Regions from separate parts of the Ectopseudomonas mendocina genome, predicted to be linked through region 1. Evidence: riboswitches for the same ligand, from Rfam matches in the RefSeq annotation. Region 1 holds a riboswitch; each other region holds the start of a gene.
What was found. Region 1 has a riboswitch for cobalamin ahead of cobW (cobalamin biosynthesis protein CobW). Riboswitches for the same ligand answer to the same signal wherever they lie in the genome.
Positions count from the first base shown of each region.

Region 2: linked by a shared signal. The riboswitch ahead of C7A17_RS14555 (TonB-dependent receptor domain-containing protein) and the one ahead of cobW (cobalamin biosynthesis protein CobW) in region 1 are both predicted to bind cobalamin.
Region 3: linked by a shared signal. The riboswitch ahead of cobO (cob(I)yrinic acid a,c-diamide adenosyltransferase) and the one ahead of cobW (cobalamin biosynthesis protein CobW) in region 1 are both predicted to bind cobalamin.

Region 1 is NZ_CP027657.1:2,248,630-2,253,222, reverse strand. Features, by position in the region: gene cobN (cobaltochelatase subunit CobN) at 1-770, opposite strand, end outside; gene cobW (cobalamin biosynthesis protein CobW) at 908-1,957, opposite strand; cobalamin riboswitch at 2,052-2,246, opposite strand; gene C7A17_RS10475 (cobalamin biosynthesis protein) at 2,333-2,764, shown strand; gene cobM (precorrin-4 C(11)-methyltransferase) at 2,761-3,516, shown strand; gene C7A17_RS10465 (hypothetical protein) at 3,739-3,969, opposite strand; gene C7A17_RS10460 (ParD-like family protein) at 4,160-4,372, shown strand; gene map (type I methionyl aminopeptidase) at 4,369-4,593, shown strand, end outside.
Region 2 is NZ_CP027657.1:3,107,633-3,112,225, forward strand. Features, by position in the region: gene C7A17_RS14550 (cobalamin-binding protein) at 1-737, shown strand, start outside; gene C7A17_RS14555 (TonB-dependent receptor domain-containing protein) at 880-2,745, opposite strand; cobalamin riboswitch at 2,831-3,035, opposite strand; gene dxs (1-deoxy-D-xylulose-5-phosphate synthase) at 3,108-4,593, opposite strand, start outside.
Region 3 is NZ_CP027657.1:86,591-91,183, forward strand. Features, by position in the region: gene bluB (5,6-dimethylbenzimidazole synthase) at 1-505, opposite strand, end outside; gene C7A17_RS00485 (cobyrinate a,c-diamide synthase) at 502-1,794, opposite strand; gene cobO (cob(I)yrinic acid a,c-diamide adenosyltransferase) at 1,794-2,405, opposite strand; cobalamin riboswitch at 2,598-2,807, opposite strand; gene C7A17_RS00495 (hypothetical protein) at 2,841-3,161, opposite strand; gene C7A17_RS00500 (C40 family peptidase) at 3,168-3,692, opposite strand; gene C7A17_RS00505 (C40 family peptidase) at 3,820-4,443, opposite strand; gene C7A17_RS00510 (molybdopterin molybdotransferase MoeA) at 4,593-4,593, opposite strand, start outside.

The sequences.
Region 1 (4,593 bases):
GTTTCGTCCAGCCAGGCCTGCACCTGTTCCAGGCATGCAGGTTCCTTGAGGCTGGCCACGGCAATCGGCAGCGGGTTGAGGCCCTGCACGATGAGGTGCTGGCAAAAGGTATCGACGAAGGCGGTGTTCGCCGATTGCACATGGTTGCGATAGAACAGCAGCGCCACCACGGGCGTCTCCGGCTGCCACTGCGCCTGCCAGTCAGCCAGCGCCGCCGGGCTGCGCTGCGGGTGATAGAGGCCGACGCGCGGCAGCGGTTGCGGCTCCTGCCACGTGTCGTCGCGGCCCAGCCAACGGCTGCCGATGCAGCGGAACAACTGGCAGGCATTCTCCAAGCCGCCCTGGCGCAGGTACTGCCAGAGGCGTTGGCTGTCTTCTTCAGCAACGTTACCGAGCGCATTCAGCTCCGGGTCGGGCTTGTCGTCGCCGGGCACCATGATCACCGTGGCGCCGCGCGCGCCCAGCTCAACCAGACGCTCCACACCGTAGCGCCAGTAGCTGACCCCGCCATGCACCGAGATCAGGATGACCTTGGCATGTTGCAGCACCTGCTCGACGTAGTAGTCCACCGAGGCGTTGTTACTCAGCTGTGCCGGGCTGGCCAGGCGCAGGCTGGGATAGTCGTTCGGCAGTTGCCGGGCGGCTTCGGTCAGCAACGACAAGTGCGAATCGCCCGTGCACAGGATCACCAAATCGGCAGGCGTCTGGCCGAGGTCGGCGATGCTGTCGGCCGGCAGTTGAGCGCCGGGCTGGGTGCGCAGTAAATGCATATTCGTTCTGTGGGAGGGGCTTTAGCCGCGATTGCTCTTAGCGCCGTAGGGTGGACTCAGGAGCGAAGCGAACAGTCCACCGCCAGCACATATGTCCACACGGCGTACTGCTACGCGAGTACGCCCTACGCTCTGTATCAGGCCAACGCCGCCTTCAGCTCGGCCTCGATGGCCACGCGGTCGAGCTGCTGGCCGATCACCACCAGGCGGCTCTGGCGCACTTCATCGGCCTGCCAGGCGCGGTCGAAGTGGCGGTCGAAGCGCTGGCCGACACCCTGCACCAAAAGGCGCATCGGCTTGCCAGGGATCGCCGCGAAGCCCTTCACACGCAGGATGCCGTACTTGGCCACGGCGCCCTTCAAAGCGGCCAGCAGGCGCGCCTCCTCTGTTTCCGGTAGTTCCACGTGGAACGAGTCGAATTCCTCGTGATCGTGATCCTCGTCTTCATCGTCATGATGGGTGCGGCGGCTGTCGATATGCAGCTCGGTTTCGCTGTTCAGACCCAGCAACACGTCCAGCGGCAACTCACCACCATGCGCTTCGATCACCTTGACCGCCGGCGGCAGCTCCTCGGCCACCTCGGTGCGCACGGCAGCCAGCGCGTCGGCGTCGAGCAGATCGGCCTTGTTGAGGATCACCAGGTCAGCGCTGGCCAACTGGTCGGCGAACAGCTCATGCAGCGGCGACTCGTGGTCGAGGTTGGGGTCAAGCTTGCGCTGCTCGTCCACCTGATCGGGAAAGGCGGCGAAAGTACCGGCGATCACCGCCGGGCTGTCGACCACAGTGATCACCGCATCGACGGTACAGGCGTTGCGGATTTCCGGCCAGTTAAAGGCCTGCACCAGCGGCTTGGGCAGCGCCAGGCCGCTGGTTTCGATCAGGATGTGGTCGAGGTCGCCACGGCGCGCCACCAGCTCGCGCATCACCGGGAAGAATTCTTCCTGCACGGTGCAGCACAGGCAGCCGTTGGCCAGTTCGAAGACGCGGCCATTGGCTTCTTCTTCGCTGCAGCCGATGGAGCACTGCTTGAGGATCTCGCCGTCGATGCCCAACTCGCCGAACTCGTTGACGATCACCGCGATACGGCGGCCGCCGGCATTGGCCAGCAGGTGGCGCAGCAGGGTGGTTTTGCCGGCACCGAGGAAACCGGTGACGATGGTGACAGGCAGTTTGGCGAGGGTTTTCATGGAGGGCCCCGTGGCGTCGTTAAGTTCGGCGGACGGGTATGGGCAGGCGGGCACGCAGGGGCGTGCTGGCCGCGTCGGATCACCCCGTCCGAGCAAGTGGCTGATTGTCGAGGCAGGTCTCCTGGCTCACGGCTTGCGCGGCGCGCATCCCTTCACCTTCCCGCCGGTTGGCAGTGGTTTAACGAAGGGCATAACCGTTTACAGTTGCGGGGGCAGCCAGGGCATCGACCCTGTTCCCTCTTAGCTCCCCGGCGGCTTGCCGGAAAGAACCTCGAAAGCGAGAAGGCTACGCAGGCAGCGGCGGCCGGTCAATCGCGGTTGACCGCTGGCAGGCGCCATGATGAGCTACGTCCCCCTCCGACACGACTGCCGCTCATGACCGCCAGCCACCTCGATCCCCCCGCCACCGCCAAGGTGGTTGCCGGCCTGGGCTGTCGGCGCGGTTGTGCACAGGACGAGCTGCTCGCCCTGCTGACCCACAGCCTGGCGCAACATGAACTGACGGTGGATAACCTTGCAGGATTGGCCAGCATTGCGCACAAGCACGACGAGCCGGCGCTGCATGAACTGGCCACGTGCCTGAAGCTGAAGCTGAGCTTCTTCACCCCCGACGACCTCATGCCCTACCAGTCGGCGAACACCGCCAGCCTGCTCACGCGATCCACCACCGGCGCCCCTGCCGTGGCCGAGCCGTGCGCCTTGGCATTGGCCACCCGCCTGGGCAGCAACGCGCAGCTGCTCGGCCTGAAGAAGCGCAGCGCCAGCGCCACCTGTGCGCTGGCCACATTCGATAGAGAGCCCGCATGACCATCTACTTCATCGGCGCCGGCCCCGGCGATCCCGAGCTCATCACCGTCAAGGGTCAACGCCTGATCCGCTCGTGCCCGGTGATCCTCTATGCCGGCTCGCTGGTGCCCGAGGCGGTGCTTCAGGGTCACAACGCCGAACAGGTGGTCAATACGGCCGAGCTGCACCTGGGCGAGATCATCGCACTGCTGCATGAGGCCCATGAGCGCGGCCAGGACGTGGCCCGCGTGCATTCCGGTGACCCGTCGCTGTACGGCGCCATTGGCGAGCAAATTCGCGAGCTGCGCGCGCTCGGCATCCCCTTCGAGATCATTCCCGGTGTCACCGCCACTGCGGCCTGCGCAGCGTTGCTGGAAGCCGAGCTGACCCTGCCCGGCATCGCCCAGACGGTGATCCTCACTCGCTACGGCACCACCTCGCCGATGCCCGAGGGCGAACAGCTGCATGACCTGGCCAGGCACCGCGCGACCATGGCCATCCACCTCGGCGTGCGCCAGTTACCAGCGATCGTGGCCGAACTGCTGCCGCACTACGGCGCCGACTGCCCCATTGCGGTTATCCACAGAGCGAGCTGGCCGGATCAGGACTGGGTACTGGGCACCCTGGCCGATATCGAAGCCAAGGTTGCAGCCAAGGACTTCCGCCGCACGGCGTTGATCCTCGTCGGTCATGTGCTCGATCCGGGCGCCTTCGCCGAATCGGCGCTGTACGACGCTACCCATCGGCATCTCTATCGTCCCGGTCGCGACTGACCTGGCGATAAACTGCGCAAATCGCTGAAAGCCCCGTATTCATTGGCCTTCGATAACTTATCAACAAGAAAGCAAGGAAGTTATCCCAGACTACTGTGGATAGCCATTTGCCGAGGGTCAGTTTTTGTACAACTGGCCGAAAGTACCAGCATTAAAGGGCTACAGCCAGGTATCACGAGGATATCCACAAGATGATCCACGCCAATTGTGAGCAACTGTGGATCAGAGCTGTACTTCGACCCGCTTGATACCCAATGCCCGCAACTCCACCATCAGCTCGTTCAGGTCGGAGAAGGTCTCCACCTGTTCGGCCTCGTCCACCAGAAAGAAGCTGCGCCCGGCGTCTTTCTTGAAGAACACGATCCACTGCGCCGTATTGGCCGGATTGACCATGACCTGGGTGTCGAACAGCACCCCTTCGTCCGTTCTCTGTTTCACATCTGCGCGCTTCATCCTCTCTCCTCTACCCGCATGACTCCTGCGCCCCGCCGGCCTGACCGAGTCAGTCAGCGGATCCACCGACCATTTTAAGGGATCGGAGCACTCACAGGCGCTGACCACCATCAGACTTCGCGAGGGTACAGGTGAAATTACCGACCAAACCCTATACGATTCATATACGAAACATATAGCAGGAGGCCCCATGGGCATCGTCAACATCGATGATGAGCTGCACGACCAGATTCGCAGGGCGAGCAGCGTGTCGGGCCGCTCGATCAATGCCCAGGCGGGTTTCTGGATTCGCATCGGCATGCTGTGCGAGATGAACCCGACCCTGAGCTTCAACGAGGTCATGGCGGCCGAGCTGCGTGCGGCCGGTGTGATGGTTCCGCCGCGTATGGCGGATGCCTCATGAGCAAGACACCCGGAGAAATCGCCCTGATGGCAGAAGCCGGCAGGTTGTTGGCGGGCGTGTTCGGCTACCTGGATCGACTGGATCTGATTGGCCTGTCGACCCTGCAGGTCAACGATCTTGTGGATAACTACATCGTCGGCGAACTCAAGGCACGGCCCGCGAGCAAGGGTCAGTATGGTTTCGCCTACTCGATGAATACCTCGCGTAACGAGGTGGTCTGC
Region 2 (4,593 bases), 860 kb from region 1:
GGGTAATCAGCCTGGCGCCTTCGCTCAGCGAAATCATGCTCGACCTAGATGCCGCCGACCTGTTGATCGGCGTGCTCGAAGGGGATGAGCGTCCCGCCGCGCTGGCGCATCTGCCTACGGTCGGCCGCTATGGCCAGCTGGAATTCGAACGCCTGCTGCAGTTGGCGCCTGATCTGATCCTGATCGCGCCCGGTAGTGTGCCGCCGGCGCAACAGGCGCAGTTGCAACGTTTCGGCATCGACCTGCTGATCATCGAACCGCAGCGCCTCGACCAACTGGGCGAGGCCTTTGTGCGCATTGGTCAGCGAGTGGGCCGGGCCGAGCAGGGCGAGCGGTTGGCCACCGAGTTTCGGGCCGAACTGGACGCGCTGCGCCAGCGCTACCGGCGCGAGAGGCCCCTGACGGTGTTCTATCAGATCTGGCATCAACCGCTTTACACCATCGGTGGCGGGCAACTGATCGGTGACGCCTTGCAGGTATGCGGGGCGCGCAACCTGTTCGCCGACCTGCCGCAACCGGCGCCACAGGTCAGCGTGGAGGCTGTGCTGGCGCGTGATCCGGACGTGATACTTGGCGGCAGCAACGCCGAGCTTAGCGCCTGGCAGGCCTGGCCGCAGTTGCATGCCGTGCGCCTGGGGCAGGTATGGGCGGTGCCGGACAAGGGCCTGGAGCGGCCCAGTCGGCAGATGCTGGGCGCCATCGAGCAGTTGTGTGAGCGAATGGCTGGGGCGCGGTAGCGCTTCCAGGCGGTGCGCGTGGCACACCCTACAGGGCGAATCGTTACGGCGTACTGCTTCGCGACGGCTGCATGGATGCAGGAGGTAGAGCGACGCAGGAAGCCAAAGCCGAGTACGCTCTACGAGGGGGTACGCATCAACATTAGAGTTGCGGTGTCCAGGTTACGGCCAGCAGTGCGGTGCGCCCTGCGCTGTTGTAGCCGAAACGGCCATTGGGTGTACTGTAGGTGGCTTCTGCGTAATCCTTGTCCAGCAGGTTATCCAGCTTCAGGCTAAGCCCCAGTTCCTCATTGGCCTGCCAGGCTGCGCGGAGGCTGAGCAGGCCGTAGCCACTCATTTCGATCTCGTTGTCGGCATCGTCGTAGCGACCACTGAGCGCACGCCAGCCGGCTCCGAGCGAGACGTCACCAAAACGGCGGTCGATATCCAGACTCAATGTGCGTTTGGCGCGGCGCTGCAGGGTATGGCCGCTGGCGCGGTCACGTGGGTCGATCAGGGCCAGAGAGAGATTGCCCTGCCAACCGAACAGTTCCTGTTGTACGGCTGCTTCGAAGCCATTGATGCGTGCTGTCTGCACGTTCTGCGGGATGAAGTTCTCGTCCAGAACGATGGCGTCCTCGATCTCGGTGCGGTACACGGACGTCTGCAGGGAGCCCGTGTCGCTGTAGCGGCTGCGCCACTGCAGTTCGTAGCTTTTGGAACGTTCCGGGGCGAGGTCGGGGTTGGCGCTGGCAAAGCACATGCCACCAAAGCAGAAATCCGGGTAATACAAGTCGTTGAAGGTCGGCGCGCGGAAACCTTCGCTATACGACAGGATCAGGTCGTTGGCATTGTTGAGGGGCAAGGTCAATGCTGCGTTCCAGGTGTTCTCGCTACCGAATTGTTGGTTGTCGTCGTGGCGCACTCCCAGCTCGGTCGAGAACGTTTCTCCGGTATAACGATGCTGGACGAAGGCCGCTCGGTTCCAGCGTGAGTCCTCGACGAAATCCGTCGTGCCCTGCGCTCGATCTTCATACCAGTCCAGCCCCAGCAGCAGTTGGTGGTTTTCGTTGAGTGTCAGAGTGTTCAGCCAATTGGCTGCGTCACGATAGGTATTGAATTGGCTGATAGTGCCGCCTGGCTGATCGTTGCCACTGTCGCGCTTGTCTTCGCTATGACCCAGTTCCAGGCGACTGCTCCATACCTCGTTGAAGCGTGCATCGAGGAAGCCAGAGATGCTGCTGAGCAAGAAGTCGGTAGTCGGCAGAGACCCGGTAAAGACATCGTCGTATTCCACCTGTCCGCGCTGTTCGAGCGCACTGAAGCCAATTTGTAGATCGTCGTTGAAACGGTGCGAAAGATTCAGACTGAGTGAGCGATTGCGGTAGGCGTCGTCGTCGCCATTGGCACCGAAACTGTCGCGGGTCGCGTCAATACCGGCTGTCTCATCCAGAGCGGCGCCCAGATGAAAGCGAGTGCGTTCGTCGCCGCCGGAGAGACCGAGGCTGCGTTGGTAAGTGCTGTCGCTGCCAGCGGCCAGGCGGGCGTAAGGCTTGAGACCCAGTCCATCGCCCTGGCGGGTGAAAATCTGGATCACCCCGCCAATGGCGTCAGAGCCGTAGAGCGCCGAACGGGCGCCGCGTACGACTTCGATACGCTCGATCTGATCGGGGGCGAGAAACTCCAGGCTGCTGGTGCCGCTGGAGGCGGCCGCGATACGTTGGCCGTCGACCAGTACCAGGGTTTGTGCCGTGCTGGTGCCGCGCAGGAACACGCCCGTCTGGCTGCCGACACCGCCAGTACGGACGATGCTGAGACCTGGCACGCGCTCCAGCAACTCGGTAACGCTACTGGCCTGCAGGCGTTCGATATCGTCCCGCTCGAAGACGGTGGTAGCCGCAGTAGCCTGCGCTTGCGGTTCGGCCAGACGTCCGGAGGTGACCACCAGAGGCTCGGTCGTATAAGGCTCTGCGGCCAGTGCAAGGCCGGGCATGACGGCGATGGCCAGCGCCAGACGGGACAGTTTCATTCTCTTTCCTCAAAGGTCGGCAGACTTTCGAGGAGGGCAGGAGCAAGCGCGCAGGGCGGCGCTTGACCGTGCTGCCCTCCGCAACACCAGTCGCACCGCCTTGGCCGGTCTCCGGGCTCTCGACCCGCGCCCGCCTTCCCAGGTTGCCCCAGTGGCTGTTGGACGCGGCGCACGCTCAGCGCGTGCAGTCGATTACCGTTGCGGGGGCAGCGCCGGGATTGCTCATGACGAGCGCACCGGCTTCCCGTTTAACACTGCTTGCGCAGCGCACCCTGGCGGAACATGAAGTGCGCGAACCTTAGTGCGCACGCATATGAATGACAAGCAAGCTCCGCTCATTCAACGATGAGCGGGCTTCATGCTCAGGCCTGAAGCAAATCCAGACGCTGACGTACCGCGCGTTCGATGCCGGCTTCGTCGAGGCCGCACTCGGCAAGCATCTGACTCGGTTTCGCGTGCTCGACGTAGTAGTCGGGCAGGCCCAGGTGCAGCATCGGCACCTGGCGGTTCTCGGCGGCGAAGAATTCGCTGACCGCACTGCCAGCGCCGCCCATGATGCTGTTTTCCTCGATGGTCACCAGCAGCGCGTGGTTGCCCGCCAGTTCGCGCAGCAGGGCTTCGTCCAGCGGTTTGACGAAGCGCATGTCGACCACCGTGGCGTCCAGGGTTTCACCCACACGCAGGGCTTCGGCCAGTTGCACGCCGAAGGCCAGCAGGGCGACGCCCTTGCCCTGGCGGCGTACCACGGCTTTGCCAATCTCCAACGGCTCCAGACCAGCATCGAGCGCTGCATTGGGGCCAGTGCCGCGCGGGTAGCGAACCGCTGCAGGACCGTCGAACAGGTGGCCGGTGGTGAGCATGCGGCGCATCTCGTTCTCGTCGCTCGGCGTCATCACCAGCATGCCGGGGATGCAGCGCAGGTAGGACAGATCGAAGCTGCCGGCATGGGTCGGGCCGTCTTCGCCGACCAGGCCGGCACGGTCGATGGCGAACAGCACATCAAGGTGCTGCACGGCCACGTCGTGGATCAGTTGGTCATAGGCGCGCTGGAGGAAGGTGGAGTAGATCGCCACCACCGGCTTGGCGCCTTCGCAGGCCATGCCGGCCGCGAGGGTCACGGCGTGCTGCTCGGCAATGGCGACGTCGAAGTAGCGCTCGGGGAAGCGCTCGCTGAAATCCACCAGATCCGAGCCTTCCTTCATCGCCGGGGTGATACCGACCAGGCGCGCGTCCTGCTCGGCCATGTCGCACAGCCACTGGCCGAACACGTTGGAATATTTCGGGCCGCTGGGTTTCTTCGGGGCGGCGACCGGGGTTACCGGTTCCAGCTTGGTGATGGCGTGGTAGCCGATCGGGTCGGCCTCGGCAGGGGCGAAGCCCTTGCCCTTCTTGGTCACCACATGCAGGAACTGCGGCCCGTCGAGGTCGCGCATATTGCGCAGCGTTGCGAGCAGGGTGGGCAGGTCGTGGCCATCGATGGGGCCGACGTAGTTCCAGCCTAGTTCTTCGAACAGGGTACCGGGCACCAGCATGCCCTTGGCGTGTTCCTCGACCTTGCGCGCGATTTCCCAGGCGCCGGGCAGGCGCGAGAGGATCTTCTTGCTGCCCTCGCGCATGCTGGCGTAGGTACGGCTGGAGATGATCTTGGCCAGGTAGTTGGACAGGCCGCCGACATTCTTGGAGATCGACATGTCGTTGTCGTTGAGGATCACCAGCATGTTGGCGCCGACGTCGGTGGCGTGGTTGAGCGCTTCGAAGGCCATGCCGGCAGTCAGTGCGCCGTCGCCGATCACCGCCACGCTCTTGCGCTTTTCGCCCTTCAGGCGGGCGGCAATGGCCATGCCCAGC
Region 3 (4,593 bases), 2.2 Mb from region 1:
GCATACCCAGCAGCCCGGCCAGCGCTTCGGGGTCGAACAACGACACCCAGCCCAGGCCCAGCCCTTCGGCCCGCGCAGCCAGCCACAGATTCTGAATGGCGCAGGCCACCGAAGCCATATCCATTTCCGGCAACGTGCGTCGTCCAAAGACATGCGCTTCGCGCCCTTCCATCAGCGCCACCGCCAGCAGCTCGGCGCAATCGCGGATACCCTCGACCTTGAGCCGCATGAACTCATCCGAGCGCTCGCCCAGGACTTCGGCGGTGCGTACCCGCTCCACCTCCACCAGCGCATGGGCCGCCTCACGCAATTGCGGATCGCTGATACGCAGGAAGCGCCACGGCTGCATCAGGCCGACGCTGGGCGCGTGGTGCGCCGCTTCGAGCAGCCGCGCCAACACCTCAGGCGGTACCTGCCCGCCGGCGAAGTGGCGCATGTCGCGGCGCTCGGCAATGGCGCGGTATACCGCCGCACGCTCTGCTGGAGTGAAAGCATGCTCGCTCATGGACGCAGCAGCGCGGCGGCCGCCTCCGGATTGGACGGCAGGTAGAAGTGGATATAGCTGGCCGTCAGCCGACCCAGGCGATAGACCGCCTCGGCCACCGGCTTGCCGTTCGGGCAACGGCCGAGCGCCAGGGGCTGCAAGGGACTTTCCAGGCGAGAGTGGTGGTAACTGTGGCCGCGCAGCTCGCCTTCCGGCAGCGTCACTTCCTGCAGGGCCAGTGCCGTCAGCCGTGGCTGCAAAGCCGCACTGCCGCTGAGCAGGCCAAGCATGCGGCCACTGCCGCCCTGCTTGTCGCGCAGCTCATCGAGCAAATAGAGCATGCCGCCACACTCGGCGAGCAGTGGCTTGCCGGCCTGGTGATGGGTACGGATCGCCGCAGCCATGGCCTGGTTGCCCTCCAGCTCTGCCAGGTACAGCTCGGGATAACCGCCAGGCAAGTAGAGACTGTCCACGTCCGGCAGCGCTTGATCGATCAGCGGCGAGAAATAGCGCAGCTCAGCCCCCAGCGCCTGCAGCAGGTCGAGATTGGCCTGATAAAGGAAGGCGAACGCGGCATCCCGCGCCACACCGATCCGCACGCCTTGGAGCAAGGGCGCAGGTTCGTCGATCTGCGGCGCGGCGAAGCTCACCGCCGGCGGCAGATCGACATCGGCGCTGGCCGCCAGGGCGTCGGCGACGGCGTCCAGGCGTGCTTCCAGATCGGCCAGCTCAGTTGCCTGCACCAGGCCCAGATGCCGACTCGGCAACTCCACCGCGGCACTGCGCGGCAAAGCGCCGAACCAGCGGATGCTCGATGGCAAGGCATCACGCAGAATATCGCCATGGCGGGTACTGGCGACGCGGTTGCCGAGCACTCCGGCAAACGGCAGATCCGGCTGGAAGGTGGCCAGGCCGTGAGCCAGCGCGCCGAAGGTCTGCGCCATGGCTGCACCGTCGATCACGCCCAGTACCGGTACGCCAAAGTAACGGGCCAGATCGGCCGCCGACGGCTTGCCGTCGAACAAGCCCATCACCCCTTCGATCAGGATCAGATCGGCCTCGCCCGCGGCCTGCCACAACAGCCGGCGGCTCTCCGCCTCACCCACCATGGCCAGGTCGAGCTGGTACACCGGCGCGCCGCTGGCGCGGGCGTGGATCATCGGATCGAGGAAGTCCGGGCCGCACTTGAACACTCGCACCCGGCGCCCCTGACGCGTATGCAGGCGCGCCAGCGCGGCGGTGACGGTGGTCTTGCCCTGACCCGAAGCTGGCGCGGCAATCAGCAGCGCCGGGCAGTGACGTGCTTCCATCAGAATTCGATGCCCTTCTGCGCCTTCACTCCGGACTTGAACGCATGCTTGACCAGACTCATCTCGGTGACCGTATCGGCCGCCTCGATCATCCCCGGCAAGGCGCCCCGCCCCGTTACCACCACGTGCTGCAGCAGCGGCCGCGCTTCGATATCGGCCAGCACCGCATCCAGTTCGAGATAGCCATGCTTGAGGGCGATGTTCAGCTCATCCAGCACCACCAGGCCGATGGATTCATCGCCAAGCAAGCGCCTGGCAATGGCCCAGGCTTCCTGCGCCTTGGCGATATCACGCTGGCGATCCTGGGTTTCCCAGGTGAAACCCTCGCCCATCACGTGATAGCTGACTTCCTCGGGAAAGCGGCGGAAGAAGGTTTCCTCACCGGTGCTGGCGGCACCCTTGATGAACTGCACCACGCCGACCTTGAGGCCATGACCGAGGGCGCGCGCGACCATGCCGAAAGCGCTGCTGCTCTTGCCCTTGCCATTGCCGCTGTGCACCAGCAGCAGGCCGTATTCGTCCTGAGCCTGGGCGATCTTCTCGTCGATCAGGGCTTTCTTGCGCTGCATGCGCGCCTTGTGGCGGGCATCGCGCTCGGTGGACTCGCTCATGCTGTGCTCCTGTACGTCAGGCACCCGCGCCGCCTGTTGATCGATAAACAGTGCGAACGGCAATGAGGAAGAAGGTCGCGATGATCCGCACATCCTCATCCAGGTGCCAATGGCTGGTCAGGCGAGCGGAAGACAGAAAACACGAACGCCCCGGTCAAACCGGAGCGTTAGCCGGACAGCGCCCTCCGCGATGCCGTGAAACTGCGACAGGCCGGTCTCCGGGCTCGTGAGCGAACCCAAAGGTTCGACACCGCGCCTTCCCGTGCATAGCACAGTGGCTTCGAGCAGCGTTTGACTCACCTACCGTTGCGGGGGCAGCGCCGGCATTCGAACCGGCTTCCCTGTTTCACCCCTCGGCCGTCATTCGCAGCGACTCGGGGCACCTGAAGCAAGGCGCGCAGGGTAGAGGCTGGCAGCCCTACCCGTCAACGCCGCTCAGTGCCTGGGCATGAACCCAGGCGGTTTGCTCGCCAACCAATCGACGAAAGTCCGCAAACGCTCATCACTCAGCAGCGCCTCGCGGCTGTTGTAAGTCAGCGCCAGCTCCTTTTCGCTGAACAGACGGTGAATCTGGTTATGGCAGGCGCGGCAGACCCAAAGCGTGGCGGTAATGCGCTCATGACGAGCGAAGCGTTTCTGCACATAGACCTTGTCGTGCAGCGCCTTGGGAATCAGGTGATGGCGGGTCAGTGCGACAGACCGCGCGCACAGCTCACAGAGCTCAGGCTGAGGCGGCAGGCGAATGGGCTCGCTCATGGAGGGTCAGGGGTTACGAGCGAGCTCTGGGGTGATGACTCGTTTGGCATCGAGGTAGACACGCTGCCAGTAGACGTTATCGAGGCTGTCCAGGCGCACGGTACCGCCACTGGACGGCGCATGGACGAAACGCCCCTCGCCGACATAAATGCCGGCATGACTGACGGCACGACCGCCATTGGTGGCGAAGAACACCAGATCACCACTCTGCAGGGCATCGCGCCGAACATCCGGGGTACGCATCGCGCTCAGCTCACGGGTCGAACGTGGCAGGCTGATACCGGCTGCATCGCGGTAGACGTAGCCGATCAGACCACTGCAGTCGAAGCCGCCTTCCGGGGTATTGCCGCCATAACGATAGGGCGTACCGACCAGACCGAGGGCGCGGAACAAGACATCTTCGGCGCCGCCCTGATAGGACGAAGAAGAGACTGGAGGACTGTAGGTAGGCTGAGGAGAGGGAGCACGACTGCTACACGCACTCAGTAGCAGAACGAGGGAGATAAGGACGACACGGGTCGTGACGGGCATAAGCGAGGCGATCCAGAGCCTGAATGCGCTCTACTCTGCCGATTCACGACGAACGGCGCAACCCTCAGCTCCGTTCAAGACCTATCGAAACAGCCCTTGAACAGATTCTGCGGTTACGCCGTATACATCAGTTATGACGCTTGGCAGCGACCTGATCTTCAACCGGAGCCAGGGCGAGCACGCGCTTGGCTTGCAGGTAACTGCGATTCCAGTAGCTGTCGTCCAGGCTGTCGATGCGCACGCCACCACTGCGACTGCTGCTGGAATGGATGAATTGGTCATCTCCCAGGTAGATGCCGGCGTGGCTGACGCGACCGCGGCCGCGATCGTTGAACAGAATCAGGTCACCTGGCTCCAGGTCGGCACGGGCCACCTTCGGCGCATCCAGATTGATCAATTCACGAGTGGAGCGCGGCAATTCGAGACCGACCTCTTTGCGGAACAGGTAACCGACGAAGCCGCTGCAATCGAACCCGGACTGTACCGAGGTCCCACCGTAGCGATAGCGAGTACCGATCAGCGAACGGCCGAGATCAAGCAGGCTGTCGGCCAATTGCGGCATTTCGTAGGGTTTGTCGTCGATCAGTGCGGTGATTTCATCGTCATCGGCTGGTATGACCCGATGAGAGAGCGGGCGAGTGACTGGCTCGGCCGTGGCTTCGCTGATCTGCGGTTGCGGCGAGTGGCCGGCGCAGGCAGCGAGAAAGACTGTGAGTGCAAGAGGCACGAGGGGTGCGAAGCGTTTTAGCATGGGCACGACCGTGTCGGTTGAATTTACAAGTTGGCGACTATGCCTTCTATAACGCTCATTTGCAAATTCTATCGTTAGAAATGTGACCCAGTGGTTTCGCCGCGCCATCTAAAGCGCCCGACCATCTGCCTGGCCGGGCGAATCAGAACC